Regions from separate parts of the Dehalobacter sp. TeCB1 genome, predicted to be linked through region 1. Evidence: a T-box and tRNA genes for the amino acid it is inferred to sense, from the RefSeq annotation. Region 1 holds a T-box; the other holds one or more tRNA genes.

Region 1 (7,524 bases):
AAGGAAAAATGCTAAAATGTTAGAACGTGGTGGCTTCTCACCACAACCGCACTTATTAGGTATGAACTGGTTTCTTGCCGTTTATGCGGCAGCGGGCCGACCTACGCAGGCGAGTCTGGGACTGGGAGGTGTAGAAAAATGTATGTAATTATCGAAACAGGAGGCAAACAGTACAGAGTCAAGGAAGGCGATGTCGTCAATGTTGAAAAACTTGATGCAGCTGTCGGCCAGGTTCTCGACCTGAATCAGGTACTGCTTGTTGAAAAAGATGGTAATGTAACGGTTGGAGCTCCAGTTGTTGCCGGCGTGACAGTTGTCGCAAAAGTTCTGGAACAGGGCAAAGGCGACAAAGTCATTGCATTCCGTTATAAACCCAAAAAACACGTTCGTGTTAAAAAAGGCCATCGTCAGCCTTACACGAAGCTTTCAATTGAAACAATCAATGCTTAATGGTTGAAAATTAGAATACGATCAGCATGTTCTTTTTAGGAGGTGATCTTCATGGCCCACAAGAAAGGTGTAGGAAGTACACGAAACGGCAGAGACAGTAATGCGCAAAGACTCGGAGTCAAACGCTCTGACGGACAGTACGTTTTGGCAGGAAATATTCTTGTTCGCCAACGTGGAACCAAACTCCATCCTGGCAAAAACTGCGGCATTGGCAAAGATGATACGCTGTTCGCGCTCACAGATGGTTACGTAAAGTTCGAACGCAAAGATAAATTCCGCAAGCAGGTAAGTGTTCATGCGGAAAACGGGATTACTCAAGCCCAATAACAGATTACACGTCATACCCCTGGGTTAGCCCGGGGGTATGTTTTATTGTTAATTATCTTTGGTGAGGAGAAGAAAAATGGTCAATCTTGATAAAAAGATCCTTTATGAGCAGTTGGATAATTTCCAGATCCTTCGGCATGATTTTCTGAATTATTTTCAGGTCATCAAGGGGTATTTGCAGCTGAATATGCCGGACAAAGCGTTGGCTTATATTGATGAAGTCTTGGTGGAGATTCGGCCGCAGCAAGATATTTACAAGATTGGCCAAAAAACACTGCTTGGTATTCTCCTGGGATGGTATTTTAAGCTGCGTCTGAAAGGTGCAGAATTTGTGTTGGATTTTCCTCCGGAAATGAAAAATGAAGAATTTTGGCTTGATCATTGGCAGGAAGAATATGCCCTGAGTTTTTCTGGATACACTAAAGACTGTTTAGACCTATTCGTGCAGGGAGATCAGGATGTTGAAACATTAACGGCAAAGATCCAGTTCGGCGTTGTCGGCGGAGGATTTTCCTGCGAATTCAGACTATATAAAGAAGACAATCTTTTTGAGCAGAATGTATATTCCCCAGTCTACCAGAAAGCATGAGTTACTTTCTGATAGGTCTAAGCGCAGCTAAGGCTGACGTCAAAGGCTTGGCGCCAGCCAAGTTTTCTTTAGAAAAATCCGAATGAAGGGGTTAACGAATGTTTTATGATCGCGCAAAAATATATGTAAAAGCTGGGGACGGCGGAGCAGGAGCTGTATCTTTCCGCAGGGAGAAGTATGTCCCGTTGGGAGGGCCTAATGGCGGAGACGGTGGCCGTGGCGGGGATATCATCCTCGAAGCGGATGAGGGCCTGCGGACCCTGGTGGATTTCCGCTATCGCCGCCATTATAAGGCAGACCGCGGCGAACACGGGCAAGGCAAGGATATGCACGGGAAAGGAGCAGAAAACCTGGTGTTGCGTATACCGGCGGGAACGATAATCAAAAATGAAGGTACAGGCGAAATTATGGCTGATCTTACCCGGCATGGGCAAAGGGTCACCATTGCCAAAGGCGGCCGCGGCGGCCGTGGAAATGCCCGTTTTATGAGTAATACAAACAAGGCTCCTACAGTGGCGGAGCGCGGAGAACCAGGGGAAGAGCTTTGGCTTCTGTTTGAACTGAAGCTTCTGGCAGATGTCGGCCTGGTCGGATTCCCAAACGTCGGAAAATCCACACTGATCTCGAGGGTATCGGCTGCCCGTCCGAAAATCGCAGACTATCATTTCACGACCCTGGTACCGAATCTTGGCGTCGTTCAGGTAGAGGATGAGAGTTTTGTCATGGCGGATATCCCGGGAATTATCGAAGGGGCTCATTCCGGCGCAGGACTTGGACATGAATTTCTGCGTCATATCGAGCGTACCAGACTGCTTCTTCATATTCTGGACATTTCGGGTTCCGAGGGCAGAGACCCGCTGGAAGACTTTAAAATCATCAACCAGGAACTCAAACTGCACAGTCCGGCTCTTGCTGAAAGGCCGATGCTGGTTGTTCCGAACAAAATTGATGTTAACGGTTCCGAGGAGAATCTCCGGCGTCTCCGCGAGGAATTTGGGGATGCCTATGAAATCTACCCAATTTCGGCGGTAACCGGAGAGGGAATCGATAAATTACTGCATAAGATGATACAAATTCTTCCTGAGGTACCGCTGATTGGACTTTCAGCTGATCCTGATGAACATCGCATGGTTCAGGTCCAAAGCGAGGACAGATTTGTCATTACGCGTGAAGACGGCATGTATATCATTACAGGCAAAGAGATTGAAAGACATGCGGCGATGGCCTACCTCGATACGGATGACGGTGTCATGCGCTTCCAGAATATCCTTAAAGTGATGGGAGTCGACGATGCACTGAAGGAACAGGGGATCAAAGAAGGCAATAAAGTATCGATCGGAAAGTTGGAGTTGGAATGGTCGGAGGGAGGACAATAGCATGCTGACAGGCAAACAGAAAAGGTTTTTAAGGGCTATGGGGAATGAAATGGAACCTATTTTAATCGTTGGCAAAGATGAAATTACAGATAATATGATTAAACAGGCCGCCGATGCGTTGGAGGCAAGAGAGCTGATTAAAGGACGGGTGCTCCAGAATTGTGCCGATGCCCCGAAAAATATCGCCTCCGGGCTGGCCGAAGCTACCCATTCAGAATTGGTTCAGGTGATCGGGCGGAATTTCCTGCTCTATCGGAAGGCCAGCGAAAAACCAAAAATAGAGCTGCCCTGACATATTTTCTTGGTAAATGAGGACAATTTGCAGGCGGGATATTTCTCAGCATATTTTACTTAAGTATTCTCCTGAGATCAGTCTCCGTTATAGACAGTGTTACGGAGACTTGTCTAATAATAAAAATTTAGGAGATAAATAATGGAACGGAGTGTTCGCGAGTCAATCGCTGGCGGATGCCGGATTGGCATCATGGGAGGAACGTTTAATCCAATTCATTACGGCCATCTGGTGGCTGCGGAGACAGCCAGGGTCGAATTTGCGCTTGATAAGGTCTTATTCATCCCCACAGGCATTCCTCCGCATAAAGTCCATCATCAGATTGCAAATTCGGATCTGCGTTTTGCGATGGTCGAAATGTCTATCCGCGACAATGAGAATTTTATCGCATCCAGAATTGAGATCGACAGAGAAGGCCCTTCATACACCTATGACACTTTAAAAGCCTTGCATCTGTTGTTCCCCGAACAGGAACTTTTTTTTATCACCGGTTCCGATGCGCTCCGGGATATTTTGAGCTGGCGGGAAGCAGAAGGAATTATTGGAATATCCAAAATTATCGGGGCTTCAAGACCGGGGTATGAAATTGGTGGTTTTTTGGGAGAATTATTTGACAGATATCCTTATGCCCAAAACAGAATATTCGAGATGGAAATTCCCGCTCTGGCTATATCTTCGACAGATATCAGAAAAAGGATCTGGAATAACAAGTCTATTCGTTATTTGCTTCCAGAAGAAGTACGGCGTTTCATCATAGAAAATAATATTTACATCAGTAAATAAACATTTGACTTCCGATAGGATTGTATACTATAGTAATAGTTGTTTCATACTATAAACAAAATTATTTTAGAGGTGAATTCCATGACAAAAACCCTGTACGTGGGCAATCTCCCCTGGAGTACGACTTCAGAGGAACTGACTGAGTACTTTGCTCGGTTTGGCAATGTAATCGGCAGCAGAATCATTACCGACAGAGAAACCGGTCGCTCAAGAGGCTTTGGCTTTGTAGAAGTTGCTTCAGAGGATGCCGAGCGCTTAGCAGAAGAACTTAACGGTAGTGAGTTCAATGGCCGTTCATTGACAGTAAACGAAGCGAGACCTCGCCAAACTGTCTAATGTTTTTGGTTGGGGGTTTCTGTTAAGATAAATTCTGATCTTTAATGAGTCGTAGGACTCTATATAAATAGCATGAAGAATCCTGGTTTATCTTACATTCTCAGACCCTGGACCCGAGAGAATACGGTACAGCAAACTGTACCGTATTCTTGTATGACGCCCATGGATGGCAAGGAGCGGTAAAATAAGAGAGGTTGAACGTTGTGAACGACCGGCTGGAATATTTCAGAACTTTAGCCTCACAAAAACTTTCGCTGGAAAGATTTCAGCACACGCTTGGGGTAGAGGCTCTGGCCGTGGAACTTGCCCCGAGGTTCGGTGTAAAAGAGGGAGATGCGGGCTTAGCTGCCCTTACCCATGACCTGGCTAAGGAGTACACTTATTTGGAGCAGCTGAAAAAAGCCCGGGAATGGAACCTTATTCTTTATCCGGAAGATATGGAAATTCCCCAGGTCATTCACGGAAGAGTCGCAGCTTATATGCTGCAGATTCTTTACGCGATAAAAAACGAGGATGTCCTGAATGCGGTTGCGAATCATACCTTGGGGAGACCGGGGATGTCCCCTCTGGAAATGTTGATCTACAGTGTCGATCTCACGGAACCCGGGAGGAATTTCCCCGGTGTAGACAAGCTTCGCCAGAAGTTGTATCATGACCTTAAGACAGGTACACTGGCTTGTGTGGAGCATACCTTGTACTATCTGAAGGAGAACAATAAACCGATTCATCCGCTGACAATTCTGACGTATGAAGATTTGAAAAATGGAAAAGCGTCTAAAGGAGGTTAGAATTTGGAAATAAGTCATGACCAGCTGCAGAAAGTAGTTGACTTTATTGACGATAAAAGAGGCGGAAATATTCTGACCCTTGACTTAAAGGGAATATCCGTCATTGCAGATTATTTTATGATTGCCACGGGAAACAGCACGACTCAGACCAAAGCAATTATCGAGTACCTTGCAGAAAAATTGCCCGAGGTCGGGATTCCGGTTTTAAGGATAGAAGGGCTTCCTGAAGCTCAGTGGGTGCTGATCGACTGTGGTGATCTGGTTATACATATTATGACACCAGATACCAGAGAGTTTTATAGTCTGGAAAGACTGTGGGGCGATGCCCGGGAAGTCGTATTATATAATTAGATTTTAATTTGGATATCCAATCTAATATTTTTACGCTTTGAAGGAAAGCAGTACCTGAAAGGGATGGATCAGAGAGACGGCGGTTGGTGTGAGCCGTTTTCACCAGGCGGGGAACTCGTTCCTGAGCAGTGTCCGGGCAGCAACGGATGCCGGTGAGAACCGTTATAATCTTTAAGCGCACAGAATTAGGGTGGTACCGCGGGAGCAAACTCTCGTCCCTTGGGGATGGGGGTTTTTATCTATTTTTGGACTAGTAATATCTACCAGAAGAATGAACATTTGAAACATAAGGCAGGACAACTAAAGGCTGTTCTGTTGGAAAGAACTTTGGAGGTCGGATCTATGCAGGAAAGATATTTATTCAACGAGATTGAGTCAAAATGGCAGAAAGCCTGGCTGGAGAACAAAGCAGGAAAAACTGAGGAGAATAGCGGTAAAGAAAAGTTCTATGCACTTGCCATGTTTCCATACCCATCTGGAAACTTACATATGGGACATGTCCGCAATTATTCGATCGTTGATGTGATTGCCCGCTTCAAAAGGATGCAGGGCTATGATGTGCTGCACCCGATTGGCTGGGATGCCTTCGGCCTTCCCGCTGAAAACGCCGCGATCAAGCATCAGACACCGCCGGCAGAGTGGACCTGGAAAAATATTGCGAACATGAAGCGACAGCTTCAGGAAATGGGTATTTCTTACGATTGGGATAGAGAAGTTGCAACCTGCCACCCCGAGTATTACCACTGGACGCAATGGATTTTTAATCAGTTCTATCAACATGGTTTGGTCTATAAGAAGAAAGCCGCTGTAAACTGGTGCCCGTCCTGCGCGACAGTGTTGGCTAACGAACAGGTCGTGGACGGTGCCTGCGAGCGTTGCGACACACCTGTTACCAAAAAAGATCTTGAACAATGGTTTTTCAAGATTACGGATTATTCGGAACAGCTCTTAAACGACCTTGATAAGCTCACCGGCTGGCCGGAAAAAGTAAAAACCATGCAGCGCAACTGGATTGGCCGCTCTGAAGGGGCCGAAGCCAATTTTAAAATTGAAGGCACCACAGATATGATCACTGTATTCACAACCAGAGTCGATACGATTTTTGGCGTGAGCTATGTGGTTCTTGCCCCCGAACATCCGCTGGTTACACAGCTCGTCAAAGGAACACAGTATGAACAAGGCGTGCTCACTTTTATCGAGAAGATGAAAGGTTTGAACGAAATTGCGAGAACCTCATCGGAAGCAGAAAAAGAAGGGATGTTTATCGGACACTACTGCATCAACCCATTAAGCGGAGAAAGGATCCCGATCTGGATTGCCAATTACGTTCTTCTCGAATATGGAACCGGGGCTGTTATGGGGGTCCCGGGACATGATGAAAGAGATTTTGCCTTTGCCGGGAAGTACGGTCTGCCGATTGCGAGAGTCATTCTTGATCCTAAAGTTTCCGCTGCAGATAAAGATATGCCGATGAAAGAAGCTTATATTGAAGACGGGACCATGGTCAACTCCCTTGATTTTGACGGACTGGATAACCGGACGGCCTGGGGCAAGATGGCTGCCAAACTGGAAAAGCTGCAGCTTGGTGAGCGTAGAATCAATTACCGCCTTAGGGACTGGCTGATTTCCCGTCAGCGCTATTGGGGTGCGCCAATTCCGATGATTTACTGTGATACGTGCGGCGTTGTGCCTGTGCCGGATGATCAGCTGCCGGTGATGCTGCCCGATGATGTCGTGTTCAAGGCCGGTGAGAATCCGCTGACCACTTCCCAGAGCTTTGTGCAGACAACTTGTACGAAGTGCGGAGGCCCTGCCAGAAGAGAAACCGATACGATGGACACCTTCATGTGCTCTTCGTGGTACTATCTGAGGTATTGTGACCCGCGGAATCCGGATAAGGCTTTTGACGAGAAAAACGCGGCCAAATGGATGAACGTCGACCAGTATGTCGGCGGTGTTGAGCATGCGATCCTGCATCTGCTCTATTCACGCTTTTTTACTAAAGCCCTGAGAGATTTTGGCTACCTCCAGGTGGATGAGCCGTTTGCAAATCTGCTTACCCAGGGAATGGTCTGCATGGACGGTTCCAAGATGTCCAAATCCAAAGGAAATGTCGTCAGCCCTGAGGAGATCATCAGCAAATATGGTGCAGACACGGCCAGAATGTTCATTCTGTTTGCTGCCCCGCCTGAACGGGATCTGGAGTGGAGCGAACAGGGTGTTGAAGGTTGC
Region 2 (13,582 bases), on a different contig from region 1:
GCCGATCCTTACGTAATGGGTGTATCCTCCGGAGCAGGTTTGGGTGCGACGATCGCCATCATTACCGGAGCAGGCGGTTTCCTGGGCATGATCGAAATTCCTGTTTTCAGTTTTATCGGTGCTTTTCTGACAACCTGGATCGTCTACTCCCTAGCCAAAGTCGGGAAAAAAGTCGTTGTCACGACACTTCTGCTGGCAGGGGTCGCACTCAGTGCGTTTCTGTCAGCAGTCATGTCTTTTCTGATGGTTTTGAATACGGATGATATCGATAAAATTTATCTATGGCTCATGGGCAGTTTTGCCAACAAGAGCTGGGAGCATATCCAACTTGCCGCGCCGTTTATCATTATTGGCGTGATTGTCTTATTCACTTTAGCGAAGGAAATGAATGCAATGGTATTCGGCGACAGTGCCGCCCAGCATCTTGGCATCAATCTTGGGAAACTGCAAATCATTCTGCTGATGGCCACCTCCCTGACAACAGCGGGAGCCGTGGCATCCTGCGGCTCCATTGGTTTTGTCGGACTAATCGTTCCACATATTGTCAGGATTATGGTCGGTCCGGATCACCGGGTCCTGCTTCCACTCTCCTTTCTTGTGGGCGGGACCTTTTTGGTGATTACCGATACGATTGCCAGGACATGCCTGGGCTCACAGGAAATCCCTGTTGGTGTCATCACTGCGCTTTTTGGTGGACCCTTCTTCATCTATCTGCTGAAGAAAAAGAAAGAGAGAGTAATATAAGTGGATTCTTTAATCATTGCCAGCAACCTTACATTCGCCTATGGCAGTAAAAATATTCTGGAAGACTTAAGCCTGGAAATCAGCAAGGGCAGCTTTGTATCCATCATCGGCCCCAACGGGTCCGGCAAGTCTACCCTGCTGAAAAATATTACCGCAGAAATTACTCCCCAGAAGGGGGCCGTCCTGCTCGATGATCAGGATATTTTTAAGATTAAGAAAAAAGATCTTGCCAAAACGATTGCAGTCGTCCCCCAGGATACCGGAGGGGATTTTGCTTTTTCTGTCATGGAGACGGTACTGATGGGCAGAATGCCTCATCAAAAGCGATTTGAGGGCGATTCTGAAAAGGATGTGGAGATTGCTCAATGGGCGATGGAGCTGACAAACGTCTGGCACCTGAAGGACCGCTCTGTGAACGAACTAAGCGGAGGCGAGCGGCAAAGAGTCATTGTGGCCAGAGCCTTAACTCAGGAACCCAAAGTCCTGCTGCTCGATGAACCCACCTCTCATTTAGATATCCAGCACCAATATGAATTGCTGGAACTTCTGGATCGTTTGAATAAAACCAAAAGCCTGACCGTAATCGCTGTTTTGCACGATCTTAACCTTGCTGCCCAGTTCAGCCATAAAATCATTCTTCTCGATAAAGGCAGAATTGTGGCTTATGGCAGTCCTGTTGAAGTGCTGACAGCCCAGAAGATCCGGGACAGCTACCATATCGAAGTTGCGATTACGACGAATGAAATCACCGGACGCTTTAATATTATTCCGTTAAGTAAAAAGAAGGACCGGAGTGAGGCTGCCAGGGATGTACGTATCCATTTACTCTGCGGCGGCGGAAGCGGTGTCTATCTGATGGAACAATTGGTTCAGGCCGGTTATCAGGTGAGCTGCGGCGTCCTGAACATTGGAGATTCGGACTGGAAAAAAGCCAAAGAGCTCGGCATTGCCGTTTCCGAAGAAGCTCCTTTTTCCCCCATCTCCGCCGAAGCCTTTAACATGAACGAAGAGCTTCTAAATGAAGCAGACCTGATCATTGTTTTGTCTGTCCCTTTCGGGTACGGGAACATCGTCAATTTAGAACAGGTTTCCGTGGCCTTACACCTTAAAAACAAAAAAGTAATGATTGTGGAAACTGAATCAGAACAGTGGGATTACACAGGAGATTTTACCGGTGGCAAAGCTGACAGCCTTCTTGCCGGCATGATGCAGCACGGCGCAGAGAAGTTCGGCAGTATCCGGGAACTATTAGGTAGGATCGGAGGAAAATGATTTGCTTCTGTGGACTTACGAAACAGGTGATACTGTTGAGCGCTATAAAGACAGTATCATTATTTCTTTCAAGGATGACCGCAAGGTCCTGAGTACCGCCCATTTAAACGGTGGTTACCGCGAAAACCTGAAATTTGTTTTTAACCACGATATTAATTCCGGGATGGGTTTGACGTGTGACATCACTCCAGCCGTCTATGAGGAACATATGAAGCTGATTGCCACGAAATTGGATCTTGATCCTGAAGCCTCCGCAGGCCTTCTGACGGCTGCTGCCATGAATAATGTGGCTATTCGGACAGCAAGCTACGAAGATCTAACTGTCACCGCAGTGGTAACCGGCGGCATCGAAATGAACGGCGGCCGGATCGGTGATCCCGCTTTTTTTCATGAACGGCAGGGGGAAACGGTAACCATTCCAGCTGGAACGATTAATATTCTGCTGTATATCAATGCCGATCTTCCGGAAGAGACCCTGACCCGAGCACTTGTGACCTGTACAGAAGCCAAAACGGCTGCCCTGCAGGAGCTTATGGCCGGCAGCTGTTATTCCAGAGGCATCGCCACAGGATCAGGCACAGACGGGACGGTCATCATCTGCAACAGCAAGTCTGGCTCCCGGCTTTTCTATGCCGGCAAACACAGCAAATTGGGAGAGCTGATTGGAATTACCGTCAAACAGGCTTTGAAGGAGGCTCTTTTCCTGCAGACCGGTCTTTGTCCGGAATACCAATTCAGTCTGCTGAACCGCCTGAAAAGATTCGGTATCAATGAAGAAACCCTCTGGCAGGAATATCAGAAGGGCATCGGTGTCCTGTGTCAGGAATCTACGTCTCGAGCGGGAGTTCCGAATCAAGCGGAATCGAGAAAACCAGGATCACTAGATAAGCAAAAGTTCCTGAACAGGTTAAAAAAGATAGAATGCGAAGAGGAACTTGTGATCCCGGCTACGCTCTATGTCCATCTGATGGATCAATTGGACTGGCAGTTATTATCACCTGCTCAGGCTGCCTCCGAAGGGAAAATCATCATTGAACGTCTCAGGAGAAATTATGATTTACCGGATGATTTTTTACATGATTTTCTGAATGATTTCTTAATTTCCTACAGCTCCGTTTACGATGCCATAACGGCAATGTCCCATTGCTTTGCAGTGCTGACAGTAAGGATCATTGCTGCAGCGAAGTTCGGCTAGAACAGTATCCTCAAATTGTTGTTTTTTCATTTTGTATATTACATTACCATTATGTGAGGGTAAGTCTGTGAGCCACAATACCGCTTTTCGGCTATTGCGCCAAGGATGGCGCAATAGCCGAAGAGCGGTTAGGGTACATGACGTAAACCCTAAGTTTACAAAAAATACTGCCAATAGCATAAAACTATTAACAGTATCTCATAGGTTTAGATTTATTCTGTTTAAGCTGATTCTTCCTTCTTGCTATCCACTGTGATAAGCTCAGGCTCAATTCGTTGAAGAATTGTATCCTTGGTAACGATGCACTTGGTGACATCCGAGCGGGTTGGAATATCATACATTACATTCAGCATGATTTCTTCCATAATCGCCCTGAGGCCCCTCGCTCCCGTATTACGGCGAATCGCTTCTTCAGCAATGGCTTTAAGCGCATCTTCTTTGAATTCCAGCCCTACGCCGTCCATTTCCAGCAGTTTTTCATACTGTTTGACCAAGGCGTTTTTGGGCTGGGTCAAAATGCTGACCAGCGCATCCTGATCCAGAGCATCCAAGGTGACAATGACAGGAAGTCTTCCGACAAACTCGGGGATTAATCCGTATTTTAAGAGGTCTACCGGCAGTATCTGCCTTAAGAATTCCCCGACGTTCTTTTCATTTTTCTTTTGAATTTCCGCCCCAAAACCCATCACTTTCTTGCCGATACGGTTTTGAATCAGTTTGTCAATGCCATCAAAAGCCCCGCCAACAATGAACAGGATATTCGTGGTATCGAGCTGGATAAATTCCTGGTGGGGATGCTTGCGTCCTCCCTGTGGAGGAACACTGGCTACTGTACCTTCCAGAATTTTGAGCAGTGCCTGCTGGACACCTTCACCTGATACATCCCTGGTAATGGATGGATTCTCAGATTTCCGGGCAATCTTATCGATCTCATCAATATAGATGATCCCTCGCTCTGCCCTCTCAATATCATAATCAGCAGCCTGAATCAGTTTGAGGAGAATATTCTCGACATCTTCTCCGACATAGCCGGCTTCCGTCAGTGAGGTTGCATCCGCTATAGCAAATGGAACATTAAGAACTTTAGCCAGTGTAGAAGCAAGCAGCGTCTTACCGGAACCTGTTGGACCGAGCATAATGATATTGGATTTCTGAAGTTCGACATCATCGACCTTCATGCCAATGCTGATACGCTTGTAATGGTTATAAACTGCAACAGATAATGCTTTTTTTGCTTCGTCCTGACCGACAACGTATTGATCAAGAATACTTCTGATTTCTTTTGGTTTAGGTATCTCTCCAATTTCTGAACCTACATCATCCTGGAGCTCCTCTTCTATGATTTCATTACAGAGCTCGATGCATTCATCACAAATGTATACCCCGGGACCTGCTACCAGTTTCTTGACCTGTTCCTGTGTTTTACCGCAAAAGGAACACTTCAGTTGATTCTTTTCATCGTTAAACTTTGCCATATGCTCACCCCTTTACTGAGAATTCCCTTATCATTGTCGCAATAACTATCTTATTCATTTTCCTCCGTTACATTACTCTCTGAATCCGTGTTCTGTGCTGCGGCACTTTCCTGCCCTGCTCCATTGTTCTTGACCAGGAAATCAACGGTATGCTCTGATGTTAAACTCATTTTGAACATCTGCATCTCGCCGCGAGCTTCAAGAGCTGACTTCAGTTCTTCAGCTGTCCTGCCATACTGCATAGCCATTCTATTAATCTCGGATTCAATTTCTTCATCGGTAACCGTAATTCCTTCTTTTTCCGCAATTGCTTCGAGGACAAGTTCAGTTTTTAGTCCATCAGTTGCCTGTTGGCTGAAGGATTCGCGAAGCGCTTCTCTGCTGGTATTGACATACTGGCAATACTGCTCCATGGAAATTCCTTGATAGGACATGTTCTGCTGCAGGTCTTCCATTAACGCATCAATGCGCTCCTGTTTCATTCCTTCAGGAATTTCACAGACTGCGTTTTCAGCGACCTTCTTAATAACTTCGGTCTTATATTCGTTGTCACGTCTGGCTTCTGCAGCTGAAATCATCTTTTCTCTGATATCCTGCTTCAATTCTTCCAACGTGTCAAATTCGCTGACGTCTTTGGCAAACTCGTCGTCCAGAGCCGCCAGTTCTTTTCTCTTAATACCGTTGATCTTGACTTTAAACATGGCATCTTTTTCGGAAAGCTCTTCGCTGTGATAGCCTTCCGGGAACTTGACACTGATTTCGAGTTCCTGACCACTCTTAGCACCCTTTAATTGTTCCTCAAATCCAGGGATAAAAGTGCCGGAACCGATGGTTAACTCGTGATTCTCGCCTTTTCCTCCTTCAAACGGCACATCACCCAGGAATCCTTCAAAGTCAATCGTGACGATATCCTGGTCAATGATTTCTCCGTCTTCAACCGGAATAAGTTTAGCATGTCTGTTTTGACGGCGTTCCAGTTCTTCGGCCACCTGCTCGTCTGTAACCTCAACAGCCTGTCTTTCGATGCCAAGACTCTTATATTGTCCCAGCTCTACATCAGGTTTGGTCTCTACCGTAACTTTAAAAATGAGATCTTTATCTGCCTCAAATTGGACGACCTGCATAGCCGGCCTGGAAACTGGCGTAATAGAATGCTCTTTATAGGCTTCAAATAAAGCCGGGTAAGAGACCTGCTCCATCACTTCATTTTTCACAGCGTCTTTATCAACATACCTTTCTATTATATGCTTGGGGGCTTTTCCTTTGCGAAAACCTGGTATGCTGAGTCCCTGGCCAGCTCTTTTCATCACCCGGTCAAAAGCTGCAGAAACCTCTTCAACCCCAACCGTAATTTCCATTTCGTAGATGTTATTGTTCTTCTTTTCGATCTTGACAGACATGTCCGCTCCTCCTTGGAATTTAACCTTACATTATTTTTTATATTTAAATAGTATCAACATTTCACACCAGGATATTCTGCCCTTTTTCAAAAAAATGCAAACCTAGCTTAAGCGTAAATCCCTGGAAAAAAGCAACAAGTTCAGAAAGAGGAAACATCCGTTTCCCCTTTCCAGTAAACCTGATATTGACCAGTTAATATTATCAGAAGTTTTTCAAAGAATCAAGGAAAACGCTTGATATTCTGTTTAAATCTAGTGCCTTGTTAACCCTTGTTTTGAAATACAATGACGGGCAGATTTTCTGCCGGGTATTATATCGCTTCTGTTTTGAACGGATTGGTTTTGATGTTTTTCCCGAGTGTCAAAATATAGGCAGCTGCATTTTGTGAAGGATTGACCGGCAGTATCATCCGTGCCGCTAAACTCATTGTTTCCAGTCTGGCAGGATGCTTAAACAGTTCTACTGTGTAGCGGATCAGTTCATCTGGGGTACCGAAAGCCTTCCCCGCTCCCGCTTGTTCAACGAAATAAGCATTTCCTTTTTCATGCCCCGGGATGGGTCTGTACATCAGCAAGGGAAGTCCCATGGTCAGTGCTTCGGAAATTGTCAATGCTCCTCCTTTAGTGATCATAAGATCAGAAGCTGCCATCAATTCCTGAACATTGTCGACATGACCGTAGAGTCTGATGCAAAGATTCGTTTCCCTAATTTCACTGTTAAGCGCATGGTACAGCTCTTTATTGTAGCCGCAAACCACCAATAATTGTGCCGAAATATCCTGAGCCAAGTTCCGGACAATATCCTTCAGTTCTGAAACATTGCTTACGGGCTTACCGTTAAGACCCATGATAAGTACCGTCTTCCGGTCCAGGTCAAGCCGCAGTTTTTGTTTAGCAGCGCTTTTTTGCATGGGTTCTTCAAATCTTAACCGGAGAGGGATCCCGGACTGAATCACGTTCTGGGGCGCTATTCCTGCCTCCACGAGCCTGGTACAGGCATCCTTGCAACCTACAATATACTTATCCGTTCCGGAGTGGATCCATACGCCGTGAACAAGGTAGTCCGTCACCACCGTGACCAGCGGAACAGAAAGGAGCCCTTTCAGCTTCAGTTCACCCAATATGGCAGCCGGTATAAAATGGGTACTTACAATCACATCAGGATTAAACTTCCAGATGCAGTCCAACAGCTTCTTCGTTTCCAATCCCCGCACAAACTTCCGGCAATCTTCGGCAGTCAATCCTGCCGTCTTTTCAAAGAGTATTCTCCAGAGTTTTGGCGTCTTCTTGATCATTGTTGCGTAGGCTTTCCTCATAAAATAATCCGTGTTAAAGTAAAAAAAAGAACCAAAATCTAAGTGCTTTACCTCTATTGGCGAAAGTTGATGACGAAAAGCTTCGGCGAGTGCTTCACCTGCCTGGAAATGTCCTTCACCATAGTTTGATGAAAAAATCAGAACTCCCGACACTTCTTTTTTCCCCTTCCAAACACTCTCTTCATTTGGTGTCATTACTATTTATATTATGAACCGGATCAGATAATTATATATGAAAGATATTCTAGTCCAAGAATCCGGGATTATTCCTGCTACATCCATATTATAATAATTGCCGGTCGACATTTAAATACTTTTTCTCGATTTTTTCACATTTGGTGTTACTCTTCTGCGACTTCTTTGTTGCGGCACCTCCATTTTGCCGATTTATTATCTAGTGCGTAAGAAACGAAATCTAAGGCTGGAAATGCAGAAACAAAAAAGACAGTCAACCTTCTTTATAGGTCAACTGCCTCGAAATCATCAATTTTGGTGCGGGAGACAGGACTTGAACCTGCACGGAGTTACCCGCTGGAACCTAAATCCAGTGCGTCTGCCAGTTCCGCCACTCCCGCATGTAAAAGTTGGCTGGGGTAGATGGATTTGAACCACCGGTGTCGGAGTCAGAGTCCGATGCCTTACCGCTTGGCGATACCCCATTGGAATGAAAACCGGTTATGCAATATTCTGACGGTTCTAACACGCAAACAGTATTATACTTAAAAAATTTTGCCCTGTCAAACAAAAGTTAATACAAAAAAATAGTGTCCTTATTTAATCGGACACTGAAAGTTTTTGCAGAAAGAGTTAAAACCAAAGACATAAAGCGCTGCTTTTTCAATCCTGAGACTCTGCCATTGTTTTATATCGATTTTTTCACCAAACCGGTTTTCGGCAATTCCATCTTTTCCGATCCAGCCGGAAGCTTCCCCCTCGCCTAAACGGATTTCCCATTCGCCTTCATTTTTACCAGGTAAGATCTGAACATTGCATCGGGCATGGAAAATTTCCACAAGTTTGACGAACAATCTAAAAAAATATTCTTCATATTCAATGGGCTCACTTTGCGGGATCGCAAGGTCGGAACAAATATCCTCAACCAGCACTGTCAGCCCCTTAGCAGGGTTATAGCGATGATAAAATGCTGTCGTAAGGGATCCGTAATTAATGATCCCGGAATCATAATCAATCGTCAGCGGATGGTCTAGATCCGTAAAAAGAAGTGTAATCCCGTTGCCGGAAATACCCCATTTTCCTTGATAACGCGACAGCAACTGGTCTGCAATCTGAAAAGACAGAATATAGGTGGATATTTGCTTTTCATCTCTGATAGCGCATCCTATACAATCTCTATCCTGATTATAAGCTATTGATGAAATTCTCATCATAATCAATTACCCCCCCACTTTCGTCTCACTATATGATACACCGTTTCATTTTATACGCATAAAAATAAGTTTGTTTTATTCTTTGAAACACCGTTTCATATCTGATCTAAACCCATTTCCGTGTCCACCTTTTGGTTTTTTTGCTGAAGCTTGATTCTGATCTTTTGGTTATTTTATGCAAACTAACACAGAAAGATTCTGAAATATTTGAAAATGTAGTATTAATATTATGTACTAGTTTTCTACTTCCGTCAAGCGTTTCTTTTGGCAGATTACTGTAATATCAGCGGCCAGAATATCCTAATCTGAAGGATATATCCTGACCAACACGCTTGATTTCCTGACCAACCTTTTCAATCCCTTTCTCCATCAGCCTGTTAATTGGTCCGGAAATGCTGATCGCGCCAATAGTTCCGCCCGAATAATCATAAATGGGCGTTCCTATGTTAATGACCCCGACTTCAGTTTCTTCAGCGGCAACTGCAATGCCTGTTTTTCTTATTTCCTTCAGCTGTTCGATCAGTTTTTCCGGATCTGTAATCGTCTGCTGAGTAAAACGGGGCATACCCTTTTTCTGCAGAATAAGCCTTACTTCCTCTTCCGGCAAAGTGGAAAGGATTGCTTTACCAACCGCCGTACAATGCATGTAGCCTCTGCTGCCTACCTTGGAGTGCATGCCGATCAACTGGGAACTTTCCTTATGATCGATAAACACCACTTCGCCGTTGTCGGGCAGAACCAGATGAACTACTTCATCAAAGGTTTTAGCCAGGCTTTCCAGATAGCGCTCGGCAACCTTCCGGACTTCAAGCTGATTGAAAAATGCGTTGCCAACTTCGGCTATTTTTATCCCGAGACGGTACCGTTCCCTGTCTTTCTCTTTTTCGACATATCCCCGATAGCATAAAGTCTGAATAATCCGATGTACCGTGCTTTTATGCAGCCCTATCTTGCTACCAATTTCAGTCACGCCGAATGATTCCCTAGAACTGGCCAGCACTTCCAATATATCCAGCGCTCTTTCCACAGTCTGAACATATCTTTCTGTCACAAACAGGCCTCCCATCTTCTTGCTGATTTCTATTATGGCTGATTTTAATAAGAATAACAATAAAAAATTAAATTGAATACTCCAAAGGATTTACAAATAATTTACAGATAATAAACCAAAAAATGGTATACTTGTTTCATGGTCACTTTCTTCCTATGCCGGCGCCACGACCCTTGCATCTTTCTCAAGCCTTTCAGCGAAATCCTCCGGACCAGGGCAAATCTATCTTTCCTGGAATTTAATCAGTGGAATGACCTCTTACGCGGTCTACCGCTCGGCTTCGTATTCAGGGACCTATACAGAGATTGCCTCGACGGTATATACCAATTATACAGATGGCAGCCTGACATCAGGCAATACTTATTATTACAAGATCAAGCTGTTTACAGGGCGTCCTCTCCCGAGGGCACCTACAGTACGATAGCGGAAAATGTGGCAGCGCTCCCTTACACGGATACAGGCCTAGATTCGGAGATAACCTATTATTATAAAATCATTGCATTAAACAGCAGCGGCCAGAGCGGTCTATCCGCGGAAGCATCCGCCACGACGCAGGCAGCATCACCATAAAAAAAATTGCACCACCCTAAAGGGGTCAGGTTACTGACGAACCCCATGATGAAAAAAAAGGATGGGACTTGCTCCAATGCCTCGCGGCAATCACGCCGGGGCGGGTAATCAAAAAGCTTTATCTTGCGATAAAGCTTAATCTTTTTATATGGGGTGAATGATGGGACTTGAACCCACGAGTGCCGGAGCCACAATCACTCTGTGACTGCCGCGATACCACAAGCCATAATCCATGCGTGTTTGCGGGCTTTTACCTTTGAAAAAACACCGTTTCTCATGCTGTATTTGATTTCTTAACCTACCTGGATTTTAACCAATTATTTTACAGAATACAAGTAATTAATTTTTATAATTAGTATTTATTATAACTATACTTGGGTTAGAAACAAACTATAAGCAATCATGCTCCTTTAGCCTTATATACCTGCCGGTACCCGGTTGTTTCAATGCAGACTATTTGTTCAATCTCTTCATCCGGATTTTCCGGTGCAACAAAGTCCCGGTGATCTTCATACTTGACGCAGCTGCCGCAAGAAGAGCTGAGACTTCTGGGAACAGGCATTACGACCGCATGAAGGTTATTGGCTATACACTTTTTTTTAAAGCGCATCGCGCCATAATGCGAATAAAAGGTTGCGATGTATTCCATAAGTGGATTCCCCTTCGATGTTTGTGCTGCATTATTATTTTTTTGTTATTTTCAATGTAAAGATCCTATTTTCTTCAGTATAATCACTATGATATCCTGCAACTCTCGCAAAACGTGAGACATTTTCCAAAGAGGTACGGTTGTCAAGCAGTATGGTATATTCATCCTCGTTGGAAGCCATTGCTTTCTTGATCATGATAACAGGCTCTGGACATGAACGGCCTCTTGCATCGAGCATGTCAATTCTCCTCTCAATGTAATGTAATTTTTTACATTTGAATAAATATCAAAGCGTATGTCAATTATTCACAGTTGCAGCGGCCTTCCGGGTGTTGACCACAGCGATTATCAGCATGACAACCAAACCAATAGCGACCGCGATCATGCCGTTGGTCGTAGGTCCTTTAGCTGAAGAAGCTAAAGAAAAATTGTGCGCAAAGGCTGCGCCGGCAAATAGCCCAATCACTGTAATAACGGAGTCCGTATTGCCTTCGCCGGCAAGAATCATTTGCCGAAGCGGACAGCCTCCAAGGAGTGTCGAGCCAAAACCAACCGTAAGCATACCGAGAAAATTCCATAAACCGTCCGTATGGGCAATGGGTTGATTGGCAAATCCCACGGATAAGTTACCGGTAGCGGTATTCATAACAAAAGCAGATGCCAGGATAGCCAGAAAACCAAGCAACAATTTCCATTCTCTAAATAATACTAGATCCCGAATGCCGCCAACCATGCAAAGTCGGGTTCTTTGCGCTAAGATACCGACAAGGATACCCGCAGCTAGAGAAATTGCGATCGCGGCATGTTTGGCTCCGGGACCGGCTCCTGCTTCCGTAAAATAAATAAAGGCAGGCGCTGCCAAGAGTAAAGAAAGAAACACAATTTGTATCACCGGGAATATGACTCCCTCAATTTTCGGAAGACTATAGGTTCTTTTTAATGTATAGCCCCTGTTAAGGAAGAATATCCCTGCTAAAATGCCACAGATGAATCCAACCAAGCCAACGAGAGCATTTAAGTCTCCGCCGGCAAGTCGTAGAATCATCCGGAAGGGGCATCCCAGGAACATCAGCGCTCCGATCATAACAAAAAATCCAAGAATAAACCGCGTTAAAGGGGAAGAACCACCTCGCGGTGAGAATTCTTTTTTACTTAAAGCCATCAGACAGGATCCCAAAACCAAACCAATAATTTCCGGTCGTATGTATTGGACGGCAGTGGCCCGATGCAAACCCAGCGCACCTGCTGTGTCACGGACAAAGCAGGCAATACAAAAGCCCATATTGGCTGGATTGCCTAGAAGCACCAGTGTGACAGAAATAATACCAATGATAATTCCAGCGATAACAATTACAATCTTTTCGTTTTTGATCACTCTTCAATGACCTCCTTCTGTAATATCATTATTTAGACATTATGTGTCTAACATATGGAGATAATATTACCATAATAGGTTTATAAAAAAAAATTGAAATTTTCAATAATAAAAGTCTTTATGAATAGATTATTCCAATATATTAACGCAACAAAATTGAGCTATAATATAAGCTGAATAACATCAGTTAGAAAGGGAAAAAATGAATCTCACCAAAATATATTTTGATAATGCTTGTACAACTTTTCCTAAACCAGCTTCAGTTTCTGCTGCAGTAGTGCACTACATGCAGAGTATCGGTGCAAATATCAGTCGGGGTGGCTACGAAAGTGCCTATACAGCGGATGAAATTGTGATTGAAACCAGAGAACTCATTTGTGAGTTATTCAATTACCCCAACTGTAAAAACGTTATTTTCACTCCAAATATCACAACTAGTTTAAATATGATCTTAAAAGGCTTCTTGCATAATGGCGATCATGTGCTTGTTTCAGCAATGGAACATAACGCGGTCATGCGACCTTTGATCCAGCTTCAAACTTCCGGAGTAGAATTTGATAGGATTCCCTGTACTGAGGATGGAGAGTTATTGTTCGAAGAAGTACCCAGGCTGCTCAGGCCGAACACTAAAGCGATCGTCATGACCCACGCTTCCAACGTTTGCGGGACACTTCTTCCTATTCAGAAAGTAGGCAGTTTTTGCAAAGAACAGGGGTTGGCTTTTATTATTGATAGCGCCCAGACGGCTGGAGTTATTCCAATCGATATGCAAGCAATGGGTATTGATGTCCTCGCTTTTACCGGACACAAGGGTTTACTGGGACCGCAGGGGATCGGCGGCTTTATCACGACAGAAGCTATGTTTCCGTTAATAAACCCCCTTATCAGCGGCGGAACGGGGAGTTTATCCCATACAGAGGAAGTACCAGGCTTCATGCCGGACCGATTTGAAGCAGGCACGATGAATCTTCCGGGAATTTTCGGACTTCATGCAGCTTTGCGGTATCTATTGGAAACAGGCATTGATAAGATTCGAGAAAAAGAACTCGAATTGACCGCCCGTTTTTTGAAAAAGCTGAAATCATTACCGGATATTCGGATTATTGGGAGGCCGGATATAACCAATCGCACAGCGGTTGTATCCATT

What was found. A T-box is a leader RNA that pairs with one kind of tRNA and senses whether it is charged. The one in region 1 lies ahead of leuS (leucine--tRNA ligase), so its partner is inferred to be a tRNA-Leu.
Region 2: it encodes a tRNA-Leu, which carries the amino acid that the T-box ahead of leuS (leucine--tRNA ligase) is inferred to sense. The anticodon was not compared.

The regions. Positions count from the first base shown of each region.
Region 1 is NZ_MCHF01000036.1:34,350-41,873, reverse strand. Features, by position in the region: gene rplU (50S ribosomal protein L21) at 139-450, shown strand; gene rpmA (50S ribosomal protein L27) at 502-777, shown strand; gene A7D23_RS09940 (Spo0B domain-containing protein) at 854-1,366, shown strand; gene obgE (GTPase ObgE) at 1,465-2,742, shown strand; gene yhbY (ribosome assembly RNA-binding protein YhbY) at 2,744-3,034, shown strand; gene nadD (nicotinate-nucleotide adenylyltransferase) at 3,176-3,817, shown strand; gene A7D23_RS09920 (RNA-binding protein) at 3,899-4,153, shown strand; gene yqeK (bis(5'-nucleosyl)-tetraphosphatase (symmetrical) YqeK) at 4,357-4,941, shown strand; gene rsfS (ribosome silencing factor) at 4,945-5,292, shown strand; T-box leader at 5,321-5,515, shown strand; gene leuS (leucine--tRNA ligase) at 5,635-7,524, shown strand, end outside.
Region 2 is NZ_MCHF01000026.1:40,783-54,364, forward strand. Features, by position in the region: gene A7D23_RS07675 (iron chelate uptake ABC transporter family permease subunit) at 1-744, shown strand, start outside; gene A7D23_RS07680 (heme ABC transporter ATP-binding protein) at 745-2,016, shown strand; gene A7D23_RS07685 (adenosylcobinamide amidohydrolase) at 2,018-3,211, shown strand; gene clpX (ATP-dependent Clp protease ATP-binding subunit ClpX) at 3,433-4,686, opposite strand; gene tig (trigger factor) at 4,737-6,086, opposite strand; gene A7D23_RS07700 (glycosyltransferase) at 6,398-7,555, opposite strand; tRNA gene A7D23_RS07705 (tRNA-Leu) at 7,893-7,977, opposite strand; tRNA gene A7D23_RS07710 (tRNA-Gln) at 7,988-8,061, opposite strand; gene A7D23_RS07715 (hypothetical protein) at 8,173-8,790, opposite strand; gene A7D23_RS07720 (IclR family transcriptional regulator) at 9,074-9,841, opposite strand; gene A7D23_RS07730 (DUF3343 domain-containing protein) at 10,812-11,060, opposite strand; gene A7D23_RS07735 (sulfurtransferase TusA family protein) at 11,095-11,298, opposite strand; gene yedE (YedE family putative selenium transporter) at 11,359-12,435, opposite strand; gene A7D23_RS07745 (aminotransferase class V-fold PLP-dependent enzyme) at 12,638-13,582, shown strand, end outside.